4 regions of the Streptomyces sp. NPDC058086 genome follow, and region 1 is predicted to be linked to each of the others. Evidence: riboswitches for the same ligand, from Rfam matches in the RefSeq annotation. Region 1 holds a riboswitch; each other region holds the start of a gene.
What was found. Region 1 has a riboswitch for cyclic di-AMP ahead of ACFVWD_RS00265 (NlpC/P60 family protein). Riboswitches for the same ligand answer to the same signal wherever they lie in the genome.
Positions count from the first base shown of each region.

Region 2: linked by a shared signal. The riboswitch ahead of ACFVWD_RS45240 (M23 family metallopeptidase) and the one ahead of ACFVWD_RS00265 (NlpC/P60 family protein) in region 1 are both predicted to bind cyclic di-AMP.
Region 3: linked by a shared signal. The riboswitch ahead of ACFVWD_RS20615 (NlpC/P60 family protein) and the one ahead of ACFVWD_RS00265 (NlpC/P60 family protein) in region 1 are both predicted to bind cyclic di-AMP.
Region 4: linked by a shared signal. The riboswitch ahead of ACFVWD_RS36530 (M23 family metallopeptidase) and the one ahead of ACFVWD_RS00265 (NlpC/P60 family protein) in region 1 are both predicted to bind cyclic di-AMP.

Region 1 is NZ_JBHVST010000001.1:57,975-65,261, forward strand. Features, by position in the region: gene ACFVWD_RS00255 (peptidoglycan DD-metalloendopeptidase family protein) at 1-1,407, shown strand, start outside; gene ACFVWD_RS00260 (ATP-dependent DNA helicase) at 1,495-4,059, opposite strand; cyclic di-AMP (ydaO/yuaA leader) riboswitch at 4,331-4,503, shown strand; gene ACFVWD_RS00265 (NlpC/P60 family protein) at 4,511-5,689, shown strand; gene ACFVWD_RS00270 (tellurite resistance/C4-dicarboxylate transporter family protein) at 5,785-6,768, shown strand; gene ACFVWD_RS00275 (hypothetical protein) at 6,850-7,203, opposite strand.
Region 2 is NZ_JBHVST010000098.1:12,505-19,791, forward strand. Features, by position in the region: gene ACFVWD_RS45200 (amino acid permease) at 1-453, shown strand, start outside; tRNA gene ACFVWD_RS45205 (tRNA-Lys) at 563-635, shown strand; gene ribA (GTP cyclohydrolase II) at 707-1,333, opposite strand; gene ACFVWD_RS45215 (MarR family winged helix-turn-helix transcriptional regulator) at 1,518-2,021, opposite strand; gene ACFVWD_RS45220 (dihydrofolate reductase family protein) at 2,094-3,236, shown strand; tRNA gene ACFVWD_RS45225 (tRNA-Met) at 3,310-3,383, shown strand; gene ACFVWD_RS45230 (hypothetical protein) at 3,553-3,744, shown strand; gene ACFVWD_RS45235 (PP2C family protein-serine/threonine phosphatase) at 3,807-5,024, shown strand; cyclic di-AMP (ydaO/yuaA leader) riboswitch at 5,281-5,438, shown strand; gene ACFVWD_RS45240 (M23 family metallopeptidase) at 5,450-6,487, shown strand; gene ACFVWD_RS45245 (aldo/keto reductase) at 6,546-7,287, shown strand, end outside.
Region 3 is NZ_JBHVST010000024.1:56,572-63,858, forward strand. Features, by position in the region: gene ACFVWD_RS20600 (sensor histidine kinase) at 1-515, opposite strand, end outside; gene ACFVWD_RS20605 (response regulator transcription factor) at 512-1,216, opposite strand; gene ACFVWD_RS20610 (diacylglycerol/lipid kinase family protein) at 1,409-2,770, shown strand; cyclic di-AMP (ydaO/yuaA leader) riboswitch at 2,886-3,056, shown strand; gene ACFVWD_RS20615 (NlpC/P60 family protein) at 3,113-4,672, shown strand; gene ACFVWD_RS20620 (hypothetical protein) at 4,839-6,026, shown strand; gene ACFVWD_RS20625 (GPP34 family phosphoprotein) at 6,098-6,703, opposite strand; gene ACFVWD_RS20630 (CsbD family protein) at 6,833-7,006, opposite strand; gene ACFVWD_RS20635 (SGNH/GDSL hydrolase family protein) at 7,127-7,287, opposite strand, start outside.
Region 4 is NZ_JBHVST010000063.1:2,149-9,435, forward strand. Features, by position in the region: gene ACFVWD_RS36520 (HPr family phosphocarrier protein) at 70-351, shown strand; gene ACFVWD_RS36525 (GntR family transcriptional regulator) at 536-1,231, opposite strand; gene ACFVWD_RS36530 (M23 family metallopeptidase) at 1,492-2,256, opposite strand; cyclic di-AMP (ydaO/yuaA leader) riboswitch at 2,269-2,429, opposite strand; gene ACFVWD_RS36535 (M16 family metallopeptidase) at 2,728-4,116, opposite strand; gene ACFVWD_RS36540 (M16 family metallopeptidase) at 4,113-5,453, opposite strand; gene ACFVWD_RS36545 (DNA topoisomerase (ATP-hydrolyzing) subunit A) at 5,733-7,287, shown strand, end outside.

The DNA.
Region 1 (7,287 bases):
GCGACCGGAAGCTTCGAGACCACGGGTTTCGAGACCTCGACCTTCGCGGCGGACCCCCTCTTCGGCGACATGTCGGGCGGCGACGGCACGGGTTCGTACGACGCCACGCAGTGGAGCACCGGCAGCCACCAGACCCCGCACTACGACCCGTACGCCGCACAGCACCAGGCCGCGTACGACACCGGTGCCTACGACACGACCGCCTGGGCGAGCGGATACCAGCAGCTCGCCAACATCCCCGCGCAGCACCCGGGCCCCGAGGGCACCGGCCAGTGGGACGCGGCCGCCTGGCTCCAGGCCGAACAGACCGGCCAGACCCAGCAGTGGACCGCGCACACCCAGGAGACGGGCGCGTACGACGCCACGCAGTGGAACACCGCGGGCGAACACGACCCCTACGAGGGGTACGAGCAGCACCAGCAGGCCGAGTCGTATGAGCAGCAGCTCGCCGCCGAGGCCTACGAGCATCAGCCGGTGGCCGAGTCCGACGTCCACGACCGGCCCTTCGACCAGCAGGCGACCGCGGCCTTCGAGCAGGTGTCGTACGAGGAACCCGGCGCCGCGGAGGACGAGTTCGAGGACGCCGGTGACGCGCAGGACGCGCCGCTGCTCGAGGACATGGAAGAGGTCATTCCGGCCCCCCGTGCCGCGAACCGGTCCGCGTCCCGTTCCCGGCGGCGCACCCCGGCGAAGCGTTCCGCCTTGCTGACCGTCGCGGTTCCCTCGGCCTGCGTGATGGGGGTCGCGGGAATCGCCGCCGCCTCCGTGGGCACCATCGGCGGGAACGACAGCAAGGACAACACGACCCTCAGCGCGTCCGACGGGACCGCGGTGAAGCCGTCGGCCGCCAACAACAAACTGGACACCCAGCTCCAGAGCCTCTCCGCGGGCGCGGACGACTTCGCCGACCGGGCCAGCCGGACGCAGGAACGTATCGACCTCAAGGCTCAGCAGGCCGCCGAGAAGCAGAAGGCGGCGGCGGAGGCGGCCCGCAAGGAGCGGTTGCGGCCGAAATTCGTGCTCCCGGTCACGCAGAAGGGCCTCAGCGCCTACTTCGGCCAGGCCGGCATCAACTGGATGTCCGTGCACACGGGCATCGACTTCCCGGTGTCGTACGGCACGCCGGTGATGGCCGCGACCGACGGCACCGTACGGACGCAGTGGAACAGCGCGTACGGGAACATGGCGATCGTCACCGCGATGGACGGCACGGAGACCTGGTACTGCCACCTCTCCAGCTACAAGGTGCCGTCGGGGACGGTCGTGAAGGCCGGTGACCAGATCGCGTTCTCCGGGAACTCCGGCAACTCGACCGGTCCGCACCTGCACTTCGAGGTCCGCCCCGCGGGCGGTTCGGCGATCGACCCGCTGCCGTGGCTGCGCAGCCACGGCCTGGACCCGACGTAACCCACCGGCTCCTCACCCGACTCACCCGACGACGTGACCGAACGCCGTCGCCGGGCTCCGAGCTGCCGCCCCGTAGAACCCGTAGAACTACAGCTTCTCCACCGGCGCGTACCGCAGCAGCAACCGCTTCGGCTTCGCCTCGCCGAAGTCGACCGTCGCCTCCGCGTTCGCGCCCGTTCCCTTCACGCCGACCACGGTGCCCAGGCCGAACTGGTCATGGGTGACCCTGTCGCCGACCGCCAGCGAGACCACCGGCTTCTCGGAGATCCCGCGGCGCGTCGCGAAGCCGGAGGCGCCGGACGCCGCGGACCGCGAACGCGAGGACGACAGCGAGGCGGCCACACCGGAGACGGGCCCCGAGGACACGGGAGCGGTCGCGCCGGTGCGCTTCCACTCCAGGTGCGTCTCCGGGATCTCCTCCAGGAAACGGGACGGCGGGTTGTAGGAGGGCTGGCCCCAGGCGCTGCGCATGGACGAACGGGTGAGGTACAGCCGCTCCCGCGCGCGCGTGATGCCGACGTACGCGAGGCGCCGCTCCTCCTCCAGCTCCTTGACCTGTCCCAGCGCGCGCATGTGCGGGAAGACGCCGTCCTCCATGCCGGTGAGGAAGACGACCGGGAACTCCAGGCCCTTGGCGGTGTGGAGGGTCATCAGGGTGATGACGCCGTTGCCGTCCTCCTCGTCCGGGATCTGGTCGGAGTCGGCGACGAGCGCGACCCGCTCCAGGAACGCGGAGAGCCCACCGGACGCCGTACCAGCACCCGCAGCCGCACCGGCACCGGCACCGGCATCCGCCGTACCCGCAGCCGCCCCCGTGCCTTCGCCCTCGCCCTCGCCGGTCTCCTGCTCGAACTCCAGGGCCACGGCGGCGAGCTCCTGAAGGTTCTCGATCCGGGTCTCGTCCTGCGGGTCGGTCGAGGCCTGCAGCTCGGCGAGGTAGCCGGTGCGCTCGAGCACCGCCTCCAGGACGGTCGCCGGGCCCGCGCCGGACTCGACGATCGTGCGGAGGTCCTCCATGAGCGTGTTGAACCGCTTCACGGCGTTCGTCGACCGCGCCGCCATCCCGTACGCCTCGTCGACGCGGCGCAGCGCCTGCGAGAAGCTGATCTTCTCGCGCTGCGAGAGCGCGTCGATCATGGCTTCGGCGCGCTCGCCGATGCCGCGTTTGGGAACGTTCAGAATGCGGCGCATCGGGACCGAGTCCTCGGGGTTGGCCAGGACCCTCAGGTACGCGAGGACGTCCCGGACCTCCTTGCGCTCGTAGAAGCGGACGCCGCCGACGACCTTGTAGGGCAGGCCGACGCGGATGAAGATCTCTTCGAAGACACGGGACTGGGCGTTCGTCCGGTAGAAGACGGCGACGTCGCCCGCCCTGGCCTCGCCCGCGTCGGTGAGACGGTCTATCTCGTCGGCGACGAACTGGGCCTCGTCGTGCTCGGTGTCGGCGACATAGCCGGTGATGTTCGAACCGGCGCCCGCGTTGGTCCACAGGTTCTTGGGGCGGCGGGACTCGTTGCGCTCGATGACCGCGTTGGCGGCGGACAGGATCGTCTGGGTGGAGCGGTAGTTCTGCTCCAGCAGGATCGTCGTCGCGTCCGGGTAGTCCTCCTCGAACTGGAGGATGTTGCGGATGGTCGCGCCGCGGAAGGCGTAGATCGACTGGTCGGCGTCGCCCACGACGCACAGCTCGGCGGGCCCGAGCTCGCCCTCGGCGGGCGGCGCGTCCTCGGGCCGGTCACCGACGGCCGGGCCGACGAGCTCCCTGACCAGGGCGTACTGCGCGTGGTTCGTGTCCTGGTACTCGTCGACCAGGACGTGGCGGAAGCGGCGCCGGTAGTGCTCGGCGACGTCCGGGAAGGCGCGCAGCAGGTTGACCGTGGTCATGATCAGGTCGTCGAAGTCGAGCGCGTTGGCCTCGCGCAGCCGCGACTGGTACATCGCGTAAGCCTGGGCGAGGGTCTTCTCGAAGCCGTCGGCGGCCTGGGTGGCGAAGTCCTCCTCGTCGATCAGCTCGTTCTTCAGGTTCGAGATCTTGGCGCTGAAGGACTTGGGCGGGAAGCGCTTGGGATCGAGATCCAGGTCACGGCAGACGAGCGCCATCAGCCGCTTGCTGTCGGCGGCGTCGTAGATCGAGAACGAGGAGGTGAAGCCGAGCTTCTTGCTCTCGCGGCGCAGGATCCGCACACACGCGCTGTGGAAGGTCATCACCCACATCGCGTTCGCGCGCGGGCCGACGAGCTGCTCGACGCGCTCCTTCATCTCACCCGCGGCCTTGTTCGTGAAGGTGATCGCGAGGATCTGGCCGGGGTGGACATGACGCTCGCCCAGCAGATGGGCGATGCGGTGGGTGAGCACCCGGGTCTTGCCGGAGCCCGCGCCGGCCACGATGAGCAGCGGGGAGCCGGAGTGCACCACGGCCGCGCGCTGGTTCTCGTTCAGCCCGTCCAGCAGGGCCGCCGGGTCCACGGCGGGGCGGGGCGCGCCGTCGCGGTAGAAGGCGTCCCGGCTCGCGGGCACGTCGAAGCGGCCACCGAACAGGTCGTCCGGAAGCGGCTCCGGTGCCCCGTCCTCGGGCGGCGGCGGGGGCTCTTCCTCGTGGGCCCCGGAAGGCTGGAGGTCCGCCAGAAAGCTGTCATCAAAGAGGCTGCTCATCGCTCTCCGAGTCTAGGCGGCCTCACTGACAACCCGCGGCCACCCTGGAAACCCGACCGGTTTTTCCGCGACCGCGCACGATTCCTTTCCCGCACGGGACGCCGTCACCGTTCAGGATCGCTTCATTACGGTCAGCCACGATCAATGACCCCCAAGGTCAAGGTCACGAAAATGTATCGGGCATATCGCACATCAAACTTCACAGAACACTTATGAGTTGGCTAGCGTGCCGGGCAGGCCGCTCGACCCAACCGGCGAACACCGCCGGGCCGTGCGGCCTCCGCCGAGTCCGGTGCGCCGTACGGCAGCCGGAGCCGGGGACCCAACCGACCTTGGGGTGAATCGGTCCAACTGTCCGCTGGGGCAAGGACCGTAGGGCAAACCTTCCGGAAGCACCCGCCCGAACCCGACAGCTAACTCGGTAGGCGGAAGACGGAAGGAGTCGCCTCTCTTGGCGTCGCACCGCAAGTGGAGTCCTACGGGTACGCGCATAGCGGGTATACGGACCCCCGCCCTCGCCACGGCGGCCCTCACCTCCGTGGCCCTGCTCTCCCAGACGGCGAACGCCGCACCCTCGGCCGATTCCAAGCCGAGTGTCGAAGAGGTCGAGAAGAAGGTCGACGACCTCTACCACCAGGCCGAGGCGGCGACCGAGAAATACAACGCGACCAGGGAGAAGACCGCGCAGCAGCGCAAGCGCGTCGACTCCCTCCTCGACGACGTCGCTCAGCGCACCGAGAAGCTCAACACCGCGCGCGAGGAGCTGGGTTCGTTCGCCGCGGCGCAGTACCGCACCGGCGCCGCCGCCCCCGACACCGCGACCCTCCTGCTGGCCGACAACCCGCAGGACTACTTCGACCAGACCCAGCTGATGGACCGGCTGACCAGCCGCCAGAAGGTGGCCGTCGACGACTACATCACCGAGCAGGCCGCCACCACCAAGAAGCGCGCGGAGGCCTCCCAGAGCCTGCAGACGCTCACCACGACGCAGAGCGCGCTGAAGACGTCCAAGGCCGACGTGCAGCGCAAGCTCGCCGCGGCGCGCGACCTGCTCTCGAAACTGACCGCCGAGGAGAAGGCCCGGCTCGCGGCGATCGAGAAGAAGCAGCAGGAAGCGGCCGACCGCAAGGCGGCGGAGCTGGCCCAGCAGCAGGCCGCGGCGGAGAAGAAGGCCCAGGAGGCGGCCGCCCAGCAGCAGACGACCTCCGGGACCACCGGCACCTCGGGCACCTCGGGCACCTCGGGGAGTTCGACCACCGACTCCTCGTACACCGCCAAGGCCGACAAGGCCCTCGCCTTCGCCCGCACCCAGATCGGCAAGCCGTACGTCTGGGGCGCGACCGGGCCCGGCTCCTACGACTGCTCCGGCCTCACCCAGGCCGCCTGGAAGGCCGCCGGCGTCGATCTCCCGCGTACCACCTGGGACCAGGTCAACGTGGGCACGACGGTCCCGCTCTCCGACATCAAGCCCGGTGACCTCGTCTTCTTCTACGACGACATCAGCCACGTCGGCCTCTACATCGGCAACGGCATGATGATCCACGCCCCCAAGCCGGGCGCGTACGTCCGCGAGGAGTCGATCTTCTACGGCGGCGAGTCGATCATCCACAGCGTGGTGCGTCCGGCCTAACGCCCCGGCGCCCGGCACGCGCGCGTGGGGCTCATCGAGCTCCACGCGCGCGTGGCCCGCCGCCAACCCGCTCGAAGGTCCTTAGCATCGGGCCCATGTCAGCCATCTCCCCGCCCGGCACCCGGTGGACCGGCCTGCGCACCTGGTGGCTGCAGAGTCCGCCGGGCGCCGGAGCCGCGATCCTGGCCACCGGCATCATCTCGATCGGGCTGGAGCAGACCGGCTACGAGATCCTGTCCCGGATCGTGCTGGCCCTCGCGGCCGTCGGCTGGCTCGGGCTCGCCGCGGCCTTCGTCGTACGGCTGCTGCGGGAGCGGGAGCGGTGGCTGACGGAGGCCGGTACACCGAGCGCGCTCACCGCGGTCGCGGCGACCACCGTGCTCGGCACGCGGCTGGTCACACTGGGGTGGGAGGTGCCGGCCGAGGCCCTGCTCGCCCTGTCGGCGGCGCTCTGGCCGGGGCTGCTCCTCCTGGTCGTACGGCAATGGCGGCCCCGTATGCCCGGAGCGGTGTTCCTCGGCTGTGTGGCCACGCAGGGGCTCGCGGTGCTGGGCGCGACGCTCGCCCCCGCGACGCACACGGACTGGCTCGCGCACACCGCGCTGGTGCTGTTCTGGCTGGGGCTCCTGCTCTACACGATGGCGCTGTTCTACTTCGACTACCGCGAGGTCGCCACGGGCGCCGGGGACCAGTGGGTCGCGGGCGGCGCGCTCGCCATCTCGGCGCTGGCGGGGTCGAAGCTGATCCTCGCGTACCAGGCGGACATCTACCTGTGGAACAACGACGACAACGGCGTGCTGCGCTGGGTGACCGAGGCGCTGCTCGTGCTCGTCCTCGGCTCGTACTGCGTGCTGGCCGTGACGGAGGCCCTGTGGCCCCGACCGCGCTACGACGTGCTGCGCTGGGCGACCGTGTTCCCGCTGGGAATGACGGCGGTGGCGGCGCTGTCGGTCGCGGCCGCCATCGGCGTCGGCTGGCTCAGGGGGCTCGGGCAGGTACTGCTGTGGATCTCGGTCGCGGCGTGGCTGGCGGTGGTGGTCGTAGCGCTCAGGCGTCCTCAGGAGCCGCAGAAGCCGTAGCGCCGTCGGGCGTCCGCACGAGCCGTAGCCGTCGGGTGTCCGGAAGCGCCGTAGCCGTCCGTGGGGGCCTTCGGGGAGCCGTCAGGTCCAGAGCACCGCGATGAAGATGTTCGCGGTCGTGAGCAGCCCTACGAGCCCGAACAGGCCCTTGTCCACCTTCTCGTCGTCCCGCTTCACATAGACGAGCCCGAGGATCACGATCAGCAGGGCGAGCTTCACGCCGATCTTGATGGTGTTGACCGAGTGGTCGTCGGCCTGGTTGAGGCCGACGAGGGCGACGCCCGTGACCAGCATGGTCAGCGCGCCGTGCAGCATGGCGGGGACGAACCGGGCGGTGCCCTGGCCCATCGCCTTCATCTGGGTGAGGAAACCACCGAGGAGCGAGGCGATGCCGATGATGTGCAGGCCGACGAAGAGATGGATGAGTACGTCCATGGAGCCGGAGCCTAATCGGCGGCCCTCACCCCTCTTGTCACCGGCCCACCCCCTGTAGACCACTACCACCTGGGAACCACCGAT
Region 2 (7,287 bases), on a different contig from region 1:
ACGCGCACGCCGGTCGCGGCGGTGTGGCTGGCGGCACTGGGCGCGCTCGTGCTGGGGCTGCCGTACCTGATCAATGTGACGGCGTACGCGGCCGTGACGTCGATCGCCGTGATCGGGCTCTACATCGCGTACGTCATCCCGACGCTGCTGCGGCTGCGCAAGGGGGAGGCGTTCGAGCGGGGGCCGTGGCACCTGGGTCGCTGGTCGCGCGCGATCGGCGTGGTCTCGGTCGCCTGGGTCGTCGTGATCACGGTCCTGTTCATGCTGCCGCAGGTCTCGCCGATCACCTGGGAGACCTTCAACTACGCTCCGGCCGCGGTCCTCGTCGTCCTCGGCTTCGCCGCGACCTGGTGGCTGGCCTCGGCCCGCCACTGGTTCCTCAACCCCGACCACGCCCGCACGGTCGCCCGCGTGGCGGCGCGCAAGGACGCGCCCGAACCGGTTGATCCATAGGGCTGTTCGCTGTTGGCGTGGCCGGGACGCCGATACCCGATCGGAGTCCTGGCCTCGTCCGGCTATGCTCGGGGATGCATCGGCACGGGATCGATCCGGGCCGGCGTGTGGACCCTTAGCTCAATTGGCAGAGCAGTGGACTTTTAATCCATTGGTTGTGGGTTCGAGTCCCACAGGGTCTACCGAAAAGCCCCAGGTCAGAGGGATCTGACCTGGGGCTTCGGTGTGTTCGGGGAGCGTGGGGCCCGACGGCTCAGCCCGCCGTGAGTTCCGGCAGGGGGAGCGTGTGCTGGGTCTGGAGGACCTTGGCGCGCAGGTAGCGCACGTTGTGGGCGGTGGTGAAGACGCCCGTCGGGACGCGGTGGGAGACCGTGACGCCGAGGTCGCGCAGCTGCTCGGCCTTGTCCGGGTTGTTGGAGAGCAGGTCCAGGTCGTCGATGCCGAGGGCCTGGAGCATCTGGGCCGCCGCCGTGTAGTCGCGGCCGTCCTCGGGCAGGCCGAGCGCGGCGTTGGCGGCGTATGTGTCGAGGCCCTGGTCCTGGAGGGCGTACGCGTCGAGCTTGTTGTAGAGGCCGATGCCGCGGCCCTCCTGACGGAGGTACAGGAGCACTCCGCCGCGCTCCGCGATCTGCTCCACCGCCTCGCGCAGCTGCGGGCCGCAGTCGCAGCGGGCCGAGCCGAAGACGTCACCGGTCAGGCATTCGGAGTGGAGCCGCACCAGCGGGGTCGCGCCGGGCTTGCCGAGCACGACGGCGAGGTGCTCCTTGTCGTCGGCGAGGCCGTGGAAGGTGACCAACTCCGCGTCGACCGAGTAGCCGTCGCCGAAACGCAGGGGCACAGTGACGCGGGTGCGCACCGTGGCGGTGGGGAAATCGCGCATGTTGTCTCTCCGGTCCAGCGGGTGTGGTGCGAGTTGTGCCGGTGGTGCTTCAGTTTTGAAGCACTGCCTCGGAGACAGACAGTACACGGTGCTTTAAAGTTCAAGCAACGGCTTTGGTCGATTCTGTGTCGTACGGCTCACGAAGAGTGCTGCCGTACGGCTCACGAGGAACGTCGTCGCCGACTCACGAAGAACGCCGCCGCCACGGCAGATCTTCCCCGCAGGCCCCGGGGTTCTCCCCCTGGATGCCGCGGGTGATGGCCCCGCAGATCTCCTCCAGTTGTCCCACCTGCTCCGGGGTCAGCTGGTCGAAGACCGCCCTCATGACCTGCTCCGCGTGACCCGGCGCCGCCCGCTCCAGAACGGCCATCCCCTCGTCCGTGAGGACCGCGACCTGGGTGCGCTTGTCGCTGTGGCAGCCCTCCCGGCGCACCAGGCCGTCGTTCGCCAGCCGGGTGACGCCGTACGTCAGCCGACTGCGGGTGATCTTCAGGATCTCGGCGAGGTCGGTCATCCGCAGCCGCCGGTCCGGTGCCTCGGACAGCATGGCCAGGATGGAGTAGTAAAGGTGGGGCATGCCGGTCTCGGCCTGGAGCTGCCGGTCGATCGTGTCCTCCAGGAGCGAGGTGGCGGCGTTGTACGCGCGCCATGCGCGCTGCTCGGCGGGGGAGAGCCAGCGGGTCGTCATGCCGCCAGTCTAGGTATTGTTTAAAACTTGAACCACTAGGAGCCCTGCGCTCGGAGCTGGAGAGTGCGCCCCATGCCCCACCCCTATGTCCTGTTGTCCGCCGCCGTCTCCCTCGACGGCTTCCTGGACGACACCGGCCCCGAACGCCTGCTGCTCTCGGGCCCGGCCGACTTCGACCGGGTCGACGAGGTGCGGGCATCCAGCGACGCGATCCTGATCGGCGCCGGCACCATCCGCGCGGACAACCCCCGGCTGCTGGTCAACTCCGCCGAGCGCCGGGCGGCGCGGATCGCCGCCGGACGCCCGGAGTACCCGCTGAAGGTCACCGTCAGCGGCTCCGGCGACCTCGACCCGGACGCCCAGTTCTGGCACACGGGCGGCGAGAAGGTCGTCTACACGACGGACAAGGGCGCCGAACGCGCCACCGACGCCCTGCGCGGACTGGACGTCGACGTGGTCCCGACCGGCGCCGAGCTGGACTGGCGCGTCGTGCTCGAACACCTCCACGACGTACGCGGGGTGCGGCGGCTGATGGTCGAGGGCGGGGGGCGCGTGCACACCCAGCTGATGGCACAGGGGCTGGCGGACGAGCTGCAGCTCGCCGTCGCGCCGCTCTTCGTGGGGGAGCCGGACGCGCCACGGCTGTTCGGACCCGGGGGATATCCGCCGGGCCGGATGCGCCTGGTGGAGACACGGCCGGTCGGGGACGTCGTCCTCGTCCGCTACGCCCCCACCGCACCCGGGGCAGGCGCTCTCGCCTCCGCCGCGGACCGGCACTGGCTGGGCGTCGCCTGCGAGCTGGCGGCGCTGTGCCCGCCCTCGGAGACGGCGTTCAGTGTGGGGGCGGTGGTGGTGGCGGCCGACGGCACCGAGCTGGCGCGCGGGCACTCGCGGGAGGGCGACGACCCCGTCGTGCACGCCGAGGAGGCGGCGCTCGCGAAGATCGATGCCGCGGATCCGCGCCTGCGCTCCGCCACCGTGTACAGCAGCCTGGAACCCTGCGCGCGGCGGGCGTCCCGGCCCGCGCCCTGTGCGCGGCTGATCCTCGACGCGGGTGTACGGCGGGTGGTCACCGCGTGGCGCGAGCCCGACACGTTCGTGACGGGGGCCGACGGGAACGGTCTGCTCGTGGCCGCGGGGGCGGATGTCGTCGTACTGCCGGAGTTCGAGGAGCGGGCCGTGGCGCCCAATCGGCACCTTCTCGCGGCCGGGTAGGGGCGGCCTCGCGGGCGTCCGCGAAAAGCCTGGTGAATAGGGCCCCGCGGATGGCGTACACTAATTTCAACGACGCGGGGTGGAGCAGCTCGGTAGCTCGCTGGGCTCATAACCCAGAGGTCGCAGGTTCAAATCCTGTCCCCGCTACTGAAGGCCAAGGGCCGGAACTCGGAAACGAGTTCCGGCCCTTGGTTTTTTCCCGTCTGCCGTCCCAGGATTTCCTGCCGTCCCGGGTTTCCTGCCGCCCGGCTTTCCCGTTTGCCGTTCTGCCCCGGTTTTCCCTGCCGACCCGACTTTCTGTAGTCTGCTGCTCACTATGAGTTGTCCTCGGTGGCTGGTCCGGCGCGCGCCGACGCTCGCGCTGCTGCTCGCCGCGTGCGCGCTTTTCCTCGGGGTCTGTCACGGCGGGCATGGCTTCGTGCCGGACGGCGGGACCGTCGTCGCCCCGGCCGGGCACCACCACGGGCGCGGCGGAGCCGGCGGCGTCCGGTGGTCGGGCTCGGACTGACGCATCCCCCGGTCGGCCCCTCACCACTCGCCCCCCGCCCCCGCGCCGGGAAGCCTGGACGGGTGGGGCAGCAGCAAGGAGGCGCGCAGCGGGCCGAGGAGCCGAACGACGAGCCGTACGACCGGTCCGGTGGGCGGTTGCCCGGGGACCCCGTGCCCGATCCGGGGCTGGGGGACGAGCCGGTGCCCCGCCCGGCCGAGGCGGACCGGGGCCGGATCTCCTGCGCGCGAAACCTCGTTCGGGTGCTGCCCGCGCTGCTCATCCTGGTCGGCGCGTTCTACGACTACTTCACCCCGATGGCCTTCACCGCGGGCCCCCTCTTCACGGCCGCGCCGCTCGTGGCCGCCCCGCTCTTCTCGCTGCGCGGCACCGTGCTCACCGGCATCGCGGCGCTCGTCGCGGTGCTCACGATCCACATCCGGCTCGGCATCGTCTTCAAGGTGGACGCGCTCACGGAGGTCGCCACCGTGGCGACCGTCGGCGTGCTGGCCGTGCTCATCAACATTCTCGTCCGTCGAACCGACGAACGACTCGCCTCGGCCCACCAGATCGCCGAGGCGGCCCAGCGTGCCGTCCTGCCGGAACCTGACCGGCGGATCGGCGGCCTCGACGTCGCGGCACGTTACGAGGCCGCGCAGGCGGGCGCGTTCATCGGCGGCGACCTGTACGCGGTGCAGGACTCCCCGCACGGCGTAAGGCTGGCGGTGGGCGACGTGCGAGGGAAGGGCATGGAAGCGGTGGCCGCCGTCGCGGTGCTCATCGGGGCGTTCCGGGAGGCGGCCGAGCAGGAGGCCACGCCGGAGGCGGTCGCGCAGAGGCTGGAGCGGGCGCTGGCCCGCGAGGGCACCCGGCGCAAGGGCCTTGACGCCTTCGAGGGGTTCACCACCGCCGTCCTCGCGGAGATCACGCACGAGGGCGGCCTCGTACGGATCGTCAACCGCGGCCACCCGCCGCCGCTGCTCCTGCACGCGGACGGAACGCTGGTCACGCTCGCCGCCGCGAACCCCGCGCTCCCGCTCGGCATGGGCGAGTTGGGCAGCTGGCCGGACCGTGCGCAGGAGGCGGAGTTCCCGCACGGGGCCACGCTCCTCTTCCACACGGACGGACTGTCCGAGGCCCGCGACGCGCAGGGGCGCTTCTACGATCCGGCCGCGCGCCTGGCCGGACGGACCTTCCCCGGCCCCGACGTCCTGCTGGCCACGCTCTCGGAGGAGGTCCGGCGGCACACGGGCGGCGCACTGACGGACGACATGGCACTGCTCGCCGTACGGCGGCCGTAGTCACGGGAAGGGGCTTTCTTGATCGTTGTCACGAGGGGTGATCGGTCGATGTCCCTCCGCATAACAACTGACGCACCGTCAAATAACTGCCAGGTAGGAGGGTGCGGCCAACTCGCCCGATTTCCGCCGCTCATGGTCGGTAAGTCCTGGCCAAAAGTGGTTAACGATCAGTACGAACAGCTTGGAATCCGGTACCCGTGTCTATTAACGTTCGATAACGCAGCGCGGTCGTCCCAGCCGTCACAAGAGTCGGCTCCGTGCGCACGCGCCGAATCCCGCAAGGGAACCGGGGAACCACCAACTTGGGGTGAATCGAGCGTCTTTCACGGTGGAGACACCGTGGGTTGACGCGCGTAGGAGACCTTCCTGCTCCGAACCCGTCAGCTAACCCGGTAGGCGAGAAGGAAGGAAAGGAGCACGCCCACGTGGCGTCCAACCGGCCCGCCCAGCCCACTTCGTTCCCGCCGAACGACACCCAGACTTTTGGCTACGCCTACGGCAAGGACGAGGGCCCCTGGGAGGAGTGGAACCCCACCGAGGATTCCCTCCGTCCCCTCCGCGGCCGGCACCGCGTCTCCAAGCAGCGCGGCGGGGGACTCGCCCGCAGTTCCACGGTCCTGGGCGTCGGCGTCATCGCCGCCGTCGGCGCGGGCGGCATGGCCACCGCGGCGCCCGGCAAGCCGCCGGTGTCCATCTCGCTGCCCGACCTCTCCTCGGTCACCGCATCTGCCAAGGCGCTGATATCCGACGGCGGTTCCAGCACGCCGAAGGGCTCCGCCACCCCGCTCACCAGCGCCGGCGTGACCAGCGCCGACGCCGCGCAGGGCAACAAGGACGCGGGCGAGGCACTGCGCGCCCGCATCATCCTGCAGGCCGAGTCGCAGCAGGACCAGGTCGACAAGGCGGCCCAGGCCGCCGCCGAGTCCGCCGCGGCGAAGAAGGCGGTCGCACTGGCCGCCAAGCAGAAGGACGACGCCGAGGCCAAGGTCGCCGCCGCGAAGAAGCAGGCGGACGAGGATGCCAAGCAGAAGGCCGAGGCCGCGCGCCTCGCCGAGCTCGCCAAGAGCTACTCGCTGCCCACCTCCTCGTACACCCTGACCTCCCGCTTCGGTGACGCCGGTTCCATGTGGTCCTCCGGGTACCACACCGGCCTCGACTTCGCGGCCCCCACCGGCACGCTGATCAAGGCCATCCACAGCGGCACGATCACGGAGGCGGGCTGGGCCGGCTCGTACGGCTACCGCACCATCCTCACCCTCGACGACGGCACGGAGCTGTGGTTCTGCCACCAGTCGTCCATCAGCGTCAGCGTGGGGCAGAAGGTGGCCACCGGCGACGTCATCGGGCGCGTGGGCGCGACCGGCAACGTGACCGGGCCGCATCTGCACCTGGAGGTTCACCCGGGCGGCGGCAGCGCGATCGACCCGATGGCGTGGCTGCAGAGCAAGGGCATCAACCCCTGATCGTTCCCAGGGGCCGTGTGCGGAATACGGCAATCCGGTACGCCTGTTGAAATAAGGCATGACTTCCCTTCGCAAGCTCGGCTCCTCCGACCTCGAGGTCTTCCCGCTCTCCCTCGGCGGCAACGTCTTCGGCTGGACAGCCGACGAGGCGCAGTCCTTCGCCGTGCTCGACGCGTACACGGCCGGGGGCGGCAACTTCGTCGACACCGCCGACGGGTATTCCGCGTGGATCGCCGGCCACAAGGGCGGTGAGTCCGAGACGATCATCGGCAAGTGGTTCGCCGCGCGCGGCAACCGCTCCGATGTCGTCCTCGCCACCAAGGTCAGCACCCACCCCGAGTACAAGGGTCTGTCCGCGACGAACATCAGGGCCGCCGCCGACGCCTCGCTGCGCCGCCTCGGCACGGACTACATCGACCTCTACTACACCCACTTCGACGACACCTCGGTGCCGGTCGAGGAGATCATCGGCGCGCTGGACGAACTGGTACGGGCCGGAAAGGTCCGGGAGATCGCCGCCTCCAACATCTCCGCCGAGCGGCTCGCGGAGTCCGTGGAGTTCTCCGACCGCGAGGGCCTCGCGCGATACGTCGCCCTCCAGCCCCACTACAACCTCGTCTCGCGCGACACCTACGAGGGCCCGCTCCAGGAGGTCGCCTCCCGGACCGGCCTGGCCGCCGTCCCTTACTTCGCGCTCGCCTCCGGCTTCCTCACCGGCAAGTACCGCCCGGGTACGACGGTCGACTCGGCGCGGGCCGAGGGCGCCCGCAAGCACCTCGGCACCGAGCGCGGCATCCGCG
Region 3 (7,287 bases), on a different contig from region 1:
GACAGCGGTGCGGCGAGCAGGGCGACGGTCACCGCGCGCCGTCGGACCAGGCGCACCTGGGTGTCGGCGGCGGTGTCGGACGCGAACAGCCACAGGGTGCCGCGCACACCCGGGTGCGACCCGGTCACCCGGGTCGACAGGATCCGCCAGCTCCTGCCGTCGGCACGGAGGGTGACCGGGACGGGAGCCCTGGCGGGCAGCGCCACGTCGGCCGACGGTTGCGGGCCGCCCGTGAAGGACCCCTCGGGGCCGATCAGCCGTACGCCCACGTCCAGGGCCGAGGTGAAAAGCCGACGTTCGCGGGCCTGCTCCACCGCCGCCGACCGGTCGGCGGCGCTCGCGCGCAGCAGCCCCCGGGCGTCCTTGGCGACGGCCACCGCGCGCTCACGCAGATGCGTGTCCTGCTGGTCGTGCAGATCCGCGGCGACCAGCCGCAGCAGCAGCCAGCCGGTGGCCAGAACCAGTACGGGCACGGTGGCGCCGACGGCCAGGGCGATCCGCGTGGACAGTCTCACGGCCGCTCCCCCGGGTCGTCGTCGCGCAGGACGAAGCCCACGCCTCGTACGGTGTGGATGATCCGGGAGCGCCCCGACGTCTCCAGTTTGCGGCGCAGATAGCTGACGAAGGTGTCCACCGCGTCGGTGCGCACCTCGAAGTCGTAGCCCCATACGCGATCGAGGAGCTGGTCCCGGCTGAGCACGATGCCTGCGTTGCGGGCGAGGAAGTGGAGCAGCTCGAACTCGCGTCGGGTCAGTTCCACCGGCCGCCCGTCGAGGCTCACCCCCCGGGCGGCGGGATCCAGGAGCAGCCCGCCGACCCGTACGGTGCCGCTGTCCCGTGGCGGCCTGCGCCGCAGCAGTGCCTCCAGGCGCAGGACCAGTTCCTGCAGGGCGAAGGGCTTGACGAGGTAGTCGTCCCCGCCCGCCTGCAGGCCCGCGATCCGGTCGGCGGTCTCGTCGAGTGCGGAGAGCATCAGCACGGGTACGTCGTTGTCCTCGTCCCGCAGTGTCCTGCACACCTCGATGCCGCTGAGGTCGGGCATCGAGATGTCCAGCACGATCACGTCCGGCGGTGTCCGCCGGGCCACCGCCAGGGCCGGCCGGCCCCCGTCGGCCAGGTCCACGGCGAATCCGCCGAGCCTCAGTCCGCGCTCCAGCGAGCGGCGGATCGCCGCGTCGTCGTCCACGACCAGGACACGGCCGCGCTGCCCACTCATCACCACTGCCCCTCCCCGGCGCACCGCCGGGGCTCGCCGCCGCCCATGGTGCATCAGCCGCGACGGTCCCGGCCCCGAGGGGTGGGCCCAGGGTTCGGTGAATCGCCCGGGCCGGGACCGATCGGCGCCTGCCCTCGCGGAGCGTGGCGGTTGCGCGGGGCCTGACCCGGCGGTTGCATACAACGTGTGTCGATGGGTGTGGACGCGAGCGGGCAGGTCGGCCACGGGAAACGGTGGGCGGCCAGGGCCGCGCTGGTCGCGGCCGCGCTGGCGGTCCTGCTGCCACTCGGTTACGGAGGCGTGGACGGCATACTGCTGCTCCTGGCCGCGCTCCTCGGCGTGGCTGTCACGGCGGCGGCGCTGTGGTGGGCGCTGACCCGGCGCGGCCCGCTCCGCTGGGTGGCGGCCGTGCTGGCGGCCCTCGCGCCCGGCGCGGTGCTCACCCTGTTCGGCGTGGCAGGCTTGCTCTGGGCCATCCCCGTGTCCCTGGCGCTGTGGACCGTGGCCGTCTGGAGCGGCCGGTACGCCCTTCGGAGCGACCGGACACGCCCCCCGCGCCCGAAGGAACGCAGGGCATCACCGCCGCGGCGCCCCTTCCTCCTCATGAACCCGCACTCCGGCGGCGGCAAGGTGGCGAAGTTCGGGCTGCGGGAGAAGGCGGAGCGGCTCGGCGCGCAGGTCGTGCTCCTCGACCCGGATAAGCATCAGGACGTCACCGCGCTGGCCCGGGCCGCCGTCGCGGACGGCGCGGATCTGCTCGGCGTCGCCGGAGGTGACGGCACCCAGGCGCTGGTCGCGGCCGTCGCCGCCGAACACGGTCTGCCGTTCCTGGTGGTCTGCGCCGGCACCCGCAATCACTTCGCCATGGACCTCGGCCTCGACCGCGACGACCCGGCGACCTGCCTGGACGCCCTGACCGACGGCGTCGAACTCCGCGTGGACCTCGGCTTCGCCGGCGGTCACCCGTTCGTCAACAACGCCTCCTTCGGCGCGTACGCGGCGGTCGTGCAGAGCCCCGCGTACCGTGACGACAAGATCGGCACCATCCTGGACCTCCTGCCCGACCTGCTCACCCGCCAGCGCGGGCCGCGACTGACCGCCCGCGCCGCGGACACCACGCTCGACGCCCCGCAGGCCGTGCTGGTGAGCAACAACCCCTACCGCACCAACGATCCGGCCGGTCTCGGCCGCCGCGAACGCCTCGACTCCGGGCTGCTCGGCGTCCTCGGCATCACGGTGGACAGCGCGGCCGAGGCCGCCGCGCTCGTACTGGACCCCGCGCCGAACGGACTCGCGGTCCTGACCACCCGCGAGGTGGTCATCGACGCCGACCGCGCGGAGATCGAGGCCGGCATCGACGGCGAGGCCCTGGTCCTGCCCGCCCCGGTCCACTGCCGCGTCGAACCCGGCGCTCTGCGCGTCCGCGTCCCCAAGGAACGGCCCGGTGTACCCGAGGCCCAACCCCCCTTGGACTGGCGCCGGTTGCGGACGCTCGCGGCGACCATGGGGCGCACGGCGGTCGTACGACATCCTGGTCGCAGCCGGGACACGTAGACGAAGGTCACAATTACATATCGGACAGTTCGCGCTCCAATCTTCACACCAGGCACACAAATTGGCTAAGTTGGCGGCAGGCCGCACGACTCCCTCCGGCGAACCTCGCCGGGTCGCGCGACCTCCGCCGAATCCGATGCCCCCGCGGCAACCGGAACCAGGACCCAACCGACCTTGGGGTGAATCGGCCCAACTGCCCACTCGGGCAAGGGCCGTAGGGCATGCCTTCCGGAATCTTCCGCCCGAACCCGACGGCCGACCCGGTAGGCGGAGTACGGAAGGAGTACGGCTCCCATGGCGCCGGAACGAACCCCGCGCCCTGGAGGCGGCAGCCTCCCTGGCATGCCCGACTCCGCACGCGCGACGGCCGCCCTCAGTGGCGCGGACGGTCCGAGCCGCGAGGAGGTGCAGCAGCGGATCAGCTCCCTCTACGACCAGGCCGAGAACGCCGTCGGGTTCGTCAACGGGACCCGCGCGATGACCACAGGGAGCCGAGGCCGCGTCAACCCGGCGCCGGAAACCGCGCGCAGGCGCCGCGACCCCGCCCTCGACGACATCACCAAGACCTGGTTCGACGCGGCGCGCACGCAACTGGGTCCGTCCGCACCGGCCAGACTGCCGGCCGACCGGATGCCGAACCGCCCGGCCGAGGCGCGGCCCACGGGCCCGGCGAAGCGGCCGGAGGACGGGCTCACCAACCGTGGGCGGGAGTTGACCGCCCGCCCGGTTCTGGAGTTGACGGCAGGCCCCTCCGCCGAGGCGGCCGCCGGGCCCGTGGCCGAATTGACGGCCAGGGCCGTCGCCGCGCTGCCGGCCGCGCCGGTGCCCGCGCCACAACCTGCGCAGGAGGCCGCCACGGCCCTGCTGCCCGCGCTGCCCGCCGGTCCGGGGCAGTCCTCGTTGAAGACGTCCAAGGAGAAGATCCAGCGGAAACTGGCGCTGGCCCGTGAGCTGGTGTCCAAGCACGCCGCACAGTGGAACCCCGGGCCCGCGGCGATCGAGTCACGTCCGGCCGAGGGTGTCTGGCCCACCCCGGAGGATCAGGCTCGCAACCAGGCGGCGGAGTGGCAGCGACAGCAGCCGACCGCGCTCGGCGCGGACATGTCCCTCGGTACCGGGATGCCGCTCGGCACGAACATGCCCATGGGGACAGGGATGCCGCTCGGCACGGACGCGTCCATGGGTACGGGAATGCCCCTCGGCACGGACGCGTCCATGGGTACGGGAATGCCCCTCGGCGCGGACATGTCCCTCGGTACCGGGATGCCGCTGGCCGCGGGGATGCTTCCCGGCGCGGACATGTCCCTCGGCAGAGGCCTGCCGCTGGCTACGGACATGTCCATGGGTACGGGGATGCCGCTCGGCGCGGACATGTCCATGGGTACGGCAATGCCCCTCGGCACGGACATCTCCATGGGTACGGCAATGCCCTTCGGCGCGGACATGTCGCTCGGTGCGGGGATGCCCCTGGCCTCGGGTGTGCCCGTAGGCACCGGCGCGGTCAACACGGTCAGCCCCGTCGGCGCCGCGGAGTCGGCGTACGGCGGGAAGGCCGCCAAGGCCCTTGCCTTCGCCCGCACGCAGATCGGCAAGCCGTGCGTCTGGGGCGCGACCGGACCGGACTCGTACGACTCCGCCAGCCTCGTTCAGGCCGCCTGGAGGGCCGCCGGAGTCGCGCTCCCGCGCACCGTGCACGGGCAGGCGACCGCCGGTGCGGCGATTCCCCTGACCGACATCCAGTTCGGCGACCTGATCTTCTTCTACGACGACGTCAGCCACGTCGGCTTCTACACCGGCAACGGCATGATGATCCACGCCCCCAGCCCGGGTGCCTCGATACGCGAAGAGTCCATCTTCTTCGCCGGGCAGAAGGCGATCCACAGCGCGTTGCGCGCGGCGTGACGGACTGCGCCACATCAATCAAGACCCCAAAGCGCACATAAGGCACTGGAACGGCCGGAATTTCGCAATAGGGGATGTACGTGATCCGCGCGGACCTCGCCGCCCGGCTCGCCACCTGCGCTGACCATACTGGGTGCGCACGCCGCCTCCCACCGCAAAGTGACTCATGCCCAAGCCTTCCACCGCCCGCGCCACCGCTCCGGAAACCGTCTGGCTGGCCGGCGGGCGCCATGTCGGGCCCGCCCCGCAGGAGATCCTCAGGGAGAACCTGCGGAGGCTGAAGGCCGACGAGACGATCCACGACTTCCTGGAGGCGGAGAGCTCCTCTGACTCCGAGGGGCATGTCTTCGAGGCACGTTGGCAGGTCGACGACGCCGTCACGGTTCGCGCACGGCTCACGACGGACGGGCGCGATCACGCCACCGAGGGAAGCCGCTGGACGCTGGTGGCCGAGGCGGAACGGCCCTGGGACCTCGCGTGGCCCTCTCCCGCGACCATGTTCTGGCCCGAGGGACACGAGATCCCCTGGGACCACGACATCGTGGCCGGGCTCCGCCTGCGGGACATCAACCCGCTGCCGCAGGACGACAAGGCGCTGCGCCGCCTGCTCAAGGAGGCCGCGCAGCACAGCTGGAGCATCAACGTCGTCATCCACGAGGCGATGACCACCGACGAACGCGGTCGCCTGCCGCTGGCCCGGCTGCTCCCGCCCGGTCTGCGTCACCGCGTCGTGGAACACCGCGCCGCGCCCGAGCAGTTCCAGACGGTCAACTGGGCGCTGTACGACCTGGGTGTACGGGTACCGCGCGGTGGCGCCGTGATCCTGCCCGGTTCCCCCGCCCGGCCCGGGTACGACGAGCAGGACTCCACGGTACGCAGTGTGTTCCTCGACGGCTCGGAGCCGACGGAGCTCCTGGAGAAGGTCGTACGGCACGCGGCACTGCCCCGGCCGCTGACGGAGGCGGCGCAGGACGCCCTCACCGGCCTCCGGGAGGACTGGAAGCTGCTGACGCTGGAGGAGGCACGGGCGCTGGTGGCTGTGTACGCCGAGGCACTCGACGCCATGACGAAATCGCGCGACCAGTACCGCGAGGCGACCGAACTCGCGCATGCGGCGCTGGCCGACCTCCGAGACCTCCGGACGACGGCGTCCGGCGCGCACGAGGCGACCGCCGGCCAGGACGGGAACCCGCTGCACCAGCTGACGCGGACGTTCCAGCGGGTCGCGGGCACCGTACGGGCACGGCGTGCGGCCCGCGACGACGCGCCGGACCGGGGCACCGCCAGGGGCACTGACACCGGAACCGGTGCCGGCACCGGCACGCCCGAGAACCAGCCCGGCAAGGGCGAATGATCGCTACCGGAAACCGGCGCCGGCCCGAGGCCACCCGCTGAAACCGGCGTGTCGCGGCGCGCCCGCTCGCATCACGCACCTCGCCAGAGGTTGGCGAACGCCGCGTTCTCGATGGACCGGCGCTGGCGTACCGCTTCCAGTTCCATGACCGCGTCGTTGACGGCGGCCAGCACGGTCGTCACCGCGTCGTCGGTCACGACCGGACCGTCGGCGCCCTGCTCGGCCGGAATCCCGACGGCCGCCGCGAGGGAGACGAGGACGGGCTCGTCGGCGGCCCAGCGGTGCAGGGCCCGGCGCCGGGCGGGCGAATCGACCACGACCATCCGGACGGCTCCGAAAAGCAGTCGGCGTTGGCGTTGCCGGGTCAGCTGGCCGTCCGCCTCCAGGGCGGCCAGATGGACCGCGGCCAGGCCGCGCCCCCTGCGCCACAGCCAGTCCTCGACCGGCTCGTAGGGCACCTGGCGTACGAGCGAGGACGCCGCCTCGGCCAGGAGGCGGTCTTCCGTCGTCGGCTCCGGTGCCGGCACGAGGCGGTCGCCGTCCAGGTGGACGGCGTCAGCGGCGAGGAGGTCGATCACCTCGGCTCCGGCGAGTGCGAGGGACAGGTCGCCCTGCCCCACGGGGCGGTCCGGGTCCACGTCCATGGCGGTGATCAAGAGGTCCCTGGCCGTGGTCATAGATGGCTCCCCCACACAGTCGCCGGAGGGGAAAGCCTACGATCTTCGGCGGGGAAAGCCTACGATCCTCCACCGCCCGGCGCGCGTGCCCGCTCCGCGTACGCCGTCCGCCCCACGAGCGGCCGGACGTCAGCCGCGGAAGATGTCCTTGGTCTTCTCCTTCGCCTGGCGCGCGTCGCCCTTGGCCTTCTCCACACGCCCCTCGGCCGTCATGCGCTCGTTGCCCACGGCACGGCCCGTGGTTTCCTTGATCTTGCCCTTGGCCTGCTCGGCCTTCGCCTTGGCTTTCTGGTCGCGAGCCACGGAACTCACTCACCTCTCGGCGCTCTCGACGTCAGGTGCTCACTGACCCGTGTGACCCTGGACAGGTCCTGTAAACATGCCTGGTCCGTGGAGCGTGTGGGAATCGCGTGGCACGGGGGGCTACAGCCGCCGGATCACCGCCTCGGCCATGGCCGCCTCGCCCTTGGCGTTGGGGTGTGCGGGGGCGGCGGGTGAAGCGGGCTGCAGCGGCTCGATCCACCGGTCGGCGGGTGCCTTGCACATGTCGTGTCCGACGGTGGGTTCGTACGTGTCGACGTATT
Region 4 (7,287 bases), on a different contig from region 1:
GCCCCGGGCTCGCTTCACGTTGTGGAAGACTGGTCTAGACAACCCTGAACACCTGAAGGGCAGCATCACATGGCTGAGCGCCGCGTCAACGTCGGCTGGGCCGAGGGCCTCCACGCCCGTCCCGCCTCCATCTTCGTCCGGGCGGCCACGGCCTCCGGTATCCCCGTGACGATCGCCAAGGCGGAGGGCAACCCCGTCAACGCGGCCTCCATGCTGGCGGTCCTCGGCCTGGGCGCCCAGGGCGGCGAGGAGATCGTCCTCGCCTCGGACGCCGAGGGTGCGGACGCCGCGCTCGACCGGCTGGCGAAGCTGGTGGCGGAGGGTCTCGAGGAGCTCCCCGAGACCGTCTGAGAAAGAGCCCCCCGAGCGGGGTTCCTCAATTGACGGCGGGAGTGGTCTTCGCACCAAAAGACCCCGCCCCGCACACATTCGAAGGGCTCGCCTGAAAACATCGGGCGGGCCCTTCGCTTTTCTCAATTGCGGGCAGCAGAAATAATCTCCCGCGAATTACCCCTCTTTGTATACGGCGCCGGTGTTAATGACGCACGCCCGTCATGTTTACGGGATGTTGCGAAGTCCTCACACGCTCCGGCCGATCTCCCCCGCCGGGAAAGCGCAGCCGGTGCGCGACCGTCGCGCGCTCGGTGTGCAGCGCCGTGACGGCCCGCGCCCGCTCACTGTCGCCGCGCGCCACCGCGTCCACGATCCCGCCGTGCTCCGCCCAGGACTCCGCCGGACTGGCCGGCGCCTCGACCGCGTACATCCAGGCGATCTTGTGCCGCAGCTGGGCCAGCGTGGAGGTCAGCGCGGGGCTCCCGGAGGCCTGCGCGAGGGTCTCGTGGAACCAGCCGCCGAGCGAGCGCAGATCCTCGCTGTTCCCCCTCCTGGCCCGCTCCTGCCCCAGCCTGACCAGGCCTCGAAGCACCTTGAGGTGGGCCTCGGTGCGCCGCTGCGCGGCCCTCGCGGCGCCCAGCGGCTCCAGGAGCATGCGCATCTCCAGCAGGTCCGCGGCCTCCTGCTCGGTGGGCTCCGCGACACACGCGCCCGCGTGCCGACGGGTGACGACGAAGCCCTCGGCCTCCAGCGTGCGCAGGGCCTCGCGCACGGGGACCCGCGAGACGCCGTAGCGGCGCGCGAGCAGTTCCTCGGTGAGCCGGCTGCCGCGCTCGTAGACACCCGCGACGATGTCGTCACGGATCGCCGTGCATACCGAGTGCGCGGGAATGCGCATGACCGGACCTCCGCCTTAATCCCCGCGAAACGCGGTCGATTGACGCTTGTTCAGCGACTCTATTGCAGAGAGCCGGAATTTCCGATGGCGGGCCGGAATCCATGGATATTTTTTGGACAGACAGTCGTTCGAAACGACGAAGCCCCGGCCGAGGGGAGCCGGGGCTTCGGAAGTGTTGACGCCGGTCGTCGGACGTTCACGGTGCGCGAGCGGCAGAGGATCACGCCGTGCGAGCGGCAGACGTCCACGCCGTGCGAGCGTCAGACGTTCACGCCGTGCGAGCGAAGGTAGGCGACCGGGTCCATGTCGGAGCCGTACTCCGCCGTCGTACGGGCCTCGAAGTGGAGGTGCGGCCCGGTGGTGTTCCCGGTGGAGCCGGAGAGGCCGATCTGCTGGCCCGGGGTGACCGTCTGCCCCACGGAGACGCCGATGGACGACAGGTGGCCGTACATCGTGTAGGTACCGTCGTGCATCTTCAGGACGATCTGGTTGCCGTAGGCACCGCCCCAGCCGGCCGTGACGACCGTGCCGGAGCCGACCGCGTGGACCGAGGTCCCCGAGGCGGCGTGGAAGTCGACGCCGGTGTGGCTGCCGGAGGACCAGAGGCTGCCGCCGGTCTTGTAGCCGGTGGAGATGTACGAGCCGGTGATCGGCAGGACGAAGGTGTTGAGCCGCTTGCGCTCGGCGGCGCGGGCGGCACGCTCCTTGGCCTCGCGCTCCTTCTTCGCCTCCTCGGCGGCCTTCTTGCGCGCGGCTTCTTCGGCCTTCTTGCGCGCGGCGGCCTCGTCGGCGGCGCGCTGCTGGGCGGCGGCCTGCGCGTCGATCTGGGCGGCGACCCTGTCGCCGAGGGTGACGGCCTGGGTCAGCCCGGTCTGCTCGACGGAGGCGTCCGCGGCGAGGGCCGGGGCGGCCAGGGTTCCGATGACACCGGTGGTGGTGAGCGCGGCGACGCCGACGGCGTTCGTGGTGGAGCGCTTCACGCGGCTCGGACGGCGGTGTTTCCCGGGGCCACAGGTGAACGCCATGTAGGGGCTGATCCTTTCCTTCCCTCTCGCCTACCGGGTTAGCTGACGGGTTCGGAGCAGGAAGGTCTCCTACGGACCCCCTCCAGGGAGGGCGTCCGATTCACCCCAGGGACTACGTGTGGGTCCCCGGCTCCCCTGGCTCGCGCCGTACGGGGACTCGGCGATGACTGTCCGGTGCCGCGGGCGCGGCGCACTGCCTGACGAACAGCCGCCCCGACGCTAGACGGGGCGTCTTTCAATCAACAAACGGATCACGGTTTTTGTAGTGCATGCCACAGGGCAGACGGGCAACCTCCCTACCAATACGGACATCTTGGGGATGAAGTCCAAGCTAAATCCGAGCGGAAATCCGAGCAAAAAGGGGCCCGGGCGACTCTTCAGTCACCCGGGCCCCACGGAGTCACGCTCTTCCGCTCCGCGTGCGGCTCGGCTTCCAGCCGGCTTCCACTGAGCCGCTGCTCCGCCGAACCTCTACTCCGCCGAAACGACGGTCACTTCACCGATTCCGAGGGCCTTGACGGGCTCCTGGATGTGCGCGGCGTCGCCGACGAGGACGGTCACCAGACGGTCCACCGGGAAGGCGCTCACGGCGGCCGCGGTGGCCTCCACGGTGCCGGTCGCGGCGAGCTGCTGGTACAGCGTCGCCTGGTAGTCGTCCGGCAGGTACTGCTCGACCTGGTCCGCGAGCGTGCCCGCGACGGCCGCCGCGGTCTCGAACTTGAGGGGCGCCACCCCCACCAGGTTCTGTACGGCGATGTCGCGCTCGGCGTCCGTCAGGCCCTCGGCGGCGAGGGTGCGCAGCACCTTCCAGAGGTCGTCGAGCGCCGGGCCGGTGTTCGGGGTGTCCACGGAGCCGCTGATGGCGAGCATCGCGATACCGGTTCCGTCCGGGGCGGCACGCAGGACCTGGCCGAACGCCCGCACACCGTAGGTGTAGCCCTTCTCCTCGCGCAGGACACGGTCCAGGCGCGAGGTGAGGGTGCCCCCGAGGCAGTACGTACCGAGCACCTGGGCGGGCCACACACGGTCGTGCCGGTCGGCGCCGACGCGGCCGATGAGCAGCTGCGTCTGGACCGCGCCGGGGCGGTCCACGATGATCACACGGCCGGTGTCGTCGGCGGTCACCGGCGGCACGGGGCGCGGCTCGGCGGACGAGCCGGTCCAGTCGCCGAGCGTCTCGGCGAGCAGCGCGTCGAGGTCGACGCCCGTCAGGTCGCCGACGATCACGGCGGCGGCCGTGGCGGGACGTACGTGCTTGTCGAAGAAGGCGCGTACGGCCGCCGAGTCGATCTTCTGGACGGTCTCCTCGGTGCCCTGGCGCGGGCGCGACATGCGCGAGGTCGCCGGGAACAGCTCCTTGGAGAGCTCCTTGGCGGCACGCCTGGCCGGGTTGGCCGTCTCGTGCGGGATCTCGTCGAGCCGGTTGCGCACCAGCCGCTCGACCTCGCTGTCCGAGAACGCCGGTGCCCTCAGGGCGTCGGCGAGCAGCCCGAGCGCCTTGGGCAGGCGAGAGACGGGCACTTCGAGCGACAGGCGTACGCCGGGGTGGTCGGCGTGCGCGTCCAGGGTGGCGCCGCAGCGCTCCAGCTCGGAGGCGAACTCCTCGGCGGAGAGCTTGTCGGTGCCCTCGGAGAAGGCGCGCGCCATGATCGTGGCGACGCCGTCGAGGCCCGCGGGCTCGGCCTCCAGCGGCGCTGCGAGCAGCACCTCGACGGCGACGACCTGCTGGCCGGGGCGGTGGCAGCGCAGCACGGTCAGGCCGTTGTCCAGCGTGCCGCGCTCGGGCGCCGGGAAGGCCCAGGGCTTGGGCTGACCCGCCTGGGGCTGCGGGTGGAAGTCCATGGTGGCGAGCTCGGTCACTTCGCCGCCTCCTCGTCCTCTTCGGTGGTGTCGGCAGCGACCGGCTCGTACACGAGCACCGCGCGGTTGTCGGGGCGCAGGCGGGACTTGGCGACCTCCTGGACCTCCACGGCCGTGATGTCCAGGACGCGCTGTACGGCCGTCAGGGCGAGCTGCGGGTCGCCGAACAGGACGGCGTACCGGCACAGTTCGTCGGCGCGGCCCGCGACCGTACCGAGCCGGTCCAGCCACTCGCGCTCCAACTGGGCCTGGGCGCGCTCCATCTCCTCGTCCGTGGGGCCCTCCTCGGCGAACCGGGCGAGCTCCTCGTCGACGGCGGACTCGATCACCGGGACCTCGACGTCACCGGACGTCTTCACGTCCAGCCAGCCCAGGGAGGGCGCTCCGGCGAGCCGCAGCAGGCCGAAGCCTGCCGCGACGGCGGTGCGGTCGCGGCGTACGAGCCGGTTGTAGAGCCGGGACGACTCGCCGCCGCCGAGGATGGTGAGCGCCACGTCGGCCGCGTCGGCCGCGCGTGTGCCGTCCTCCGGGAGCCGGTAGGCGGCCATCAGGGCGCGCGCCGGGACCTCCTCCTCGACGACCTCGCGCAGCTGCTCGCCGATGACCTCGGGCAGCGAGCCGTCGCGCGGGGCGGGCTTGCCGTCGTGTCCGGGGATGGAACCGAAGTACTTCTCGATCCAGGCGAGCGTCTGCTCCGGGTCGATGTCCCCGACCACGGAGAGCACCGCGTTGTTCGGCGCGTAGTAGGTGCGGAAGAAGGCGCGGGCGTCCTCCAGGGTCGCCGCGTCCAGGTCCGCCATCGACCCGATCGGGGTGTGGTGGTACGGGTGGCCCTCGGGGTAGGCGAGCCCGGTCAGCTTCTCGAAGGCGGTGCCGTAGGGCACGTTGTCGTACCGCTGGCGGCGCTCGTTCTTGACGACGTCCCGCTGGTTCTCCATGGACTCGTCGTCGAGCGCGGCCAGCAGCGAGCCCATGCGGTCGGCCTCCAGCCAGAGGGCGAGCTCCAGCTGGTGGGCGGGCATCGTCTCGAAGTAGTTGGTGCGCTCGAAGCTGGTCGTTCCGTTGAGGGAGCCGCCCGCGCCCTGCACCAGTTCGAAGTGGCCGTTGCCCTTCACCTGACCGGAGCCCTGGAACATCAGGTGCTCGAAAAGGTGAGCAAGGCCGGTACGGCCCTTGACCTCGTGCCGTGAGCCGACGTCGTACCAGAGGCACACCGCCGCGACCGGGGTCAGGTGGTCCTTGGAGAGCACCACGCGCAGGCCGTTGGCCAGGCGGTGCTCGGTCGCTGTCAGGCCGCCGGAGCCTGCCTCAGCTGTGGCCGTGTGACCCATGGGCATGTACGTCCCTTCGATCGCGGAAACTGCAGAATTCCTGCCGGTCCTGCCACTGTATGCAAGCGCGCCGACAGGTGGCGAAGTTCCCGCACCTCGTACGCCGAGAGCGAGAATTCCTGAGGTGGGAGGCCGGACTTCCGTTCACCGTGAGCGATCGGAACGGGGCGCCGTGGAGCCTCTATGGACGGGTCGCGGTCCGCGTTGTCAGTGCGGCGGTCCACAATGGTGCGCGTCAGAACCCGTTCATGCCCCGGCAGAGACTGTGAAGGAGTCGCAGCAGCGATGGCCCGCCGCAGCACGAAGACCCCGCCGCCCGACGACTCGTACGAGGAGAAGATCCTCGACATCGACGTCGTGGACGAGATGCAGGGCTCCTTCCTCGAATACGCGTACTCGGTCATCTATTCGCGAGCCCTGCCGGATGCCCGTGACGGCCTCAAGCCCGTGCACCGCCGCATCGTGTACCAGATGAACGAGATGGGGCTGCGCCCCGACCGCGGCTATGTGAAGTGCGCCCGCGTCGTCGGCGAGGTCATGGGTAAGCTCCACCCGCACGGCGACGCGTCGATCTACGACGCCCTGGTGCGGCTGGCCCAGCCCTTCTCCATGCGCCTGCCGCTGGTCGACGGCCACGGCAACTTCGGCTCGCTCGGCAACGACGACCCGCCGGCCGCCATGCGTTACACCGAGTGCCGGATGGCCGACGCCACGTCACTGATGACCGAGTCCATCGACGAGGACACGGTCGATTTCGCGCCGAACTACGACGGCCAGGAGCAGGAGCCCGACGTCCTCCCGGCGGCGTACCCGAACCTGCTGGTCAACGGCTCGTCCGGGATCGCCGTCGGTATGGCGACGAACATGCCGCCGCACAACCTCGGCGAGGTCATCGCGGCCGCCCGTCACCTGATCCGCTATCCGGGCGCCGACCTGGACACGCTGATGAAGTACGTGCCGGGTCCCGACCTGCCCACGGGCGGCCGGATCGTCGGCCTGACCGGGATCAGGGACGCCTACGAGTCGGGGCGCGGCACCTTCAAGATCCGCGCCACGGTGTCGGTGGAGGACGTCACGGCGCGCCGTAAGGGCCTCGTCGTCACCGAACTGCCCTTCACCGTCGGCCCGGAGAAGGTGATCACCAAGATCAAGGACCTGGTCAACGCCAAGAAGCTCCAGGGCATCGCCGATGTGAAGGACCTCACCGACCGTTCGCACGGACTGCGCCTGGTCATCGAGATCAAGAACGGCTTCGTGCCGGAAGCGGTCCTGGAGCAGCTCTACAAGCTGACGCCGATGGAGGAGTCCTTCGGCATCAACAACGTGGCGCTGGTGGACGGTCAGCCGCTCACCCTGGGCCTCAAGGAGCTCCTCGAGGTCTATCTCGACCACCGTTTCAACGTCGTGCGCCGCCGCAGTGAGTTCCGCCGCAGCAAGAAGCGCGACCGTCTCCACCTGGTCGAGGGCCTCCTCGTCGCCCTCCTGGACATCGACGAGGTCATCCGCCTCATCCGCTCCAGCGACAACTCGGCGCAGGCGAAGGAGCGCCTGATCGAGCGCTTCTCCCTCTCCGAGATCCAGACGCAGTACATCCTGGACACGCCGCTGCGCCGCCTGACCAGGTTCGACCGCATCGAGCTGGAGTCGGAGCGCGACCGGCTCAACGGCGAGATCGACGAGCTGACCGGCATCCTGGACTCGGACGCCGAGCTGCGCAAACTGGTCTCCGGAGAACTGGCCGCGGTCGCCAAGAAGTTCGGCACCGACCGGCGCACGGTGCTTCTGGAGTCCGCGGGCACCCCCACCGCGACGGTCTCGCTCCAGGTGGCCGACGACCCGT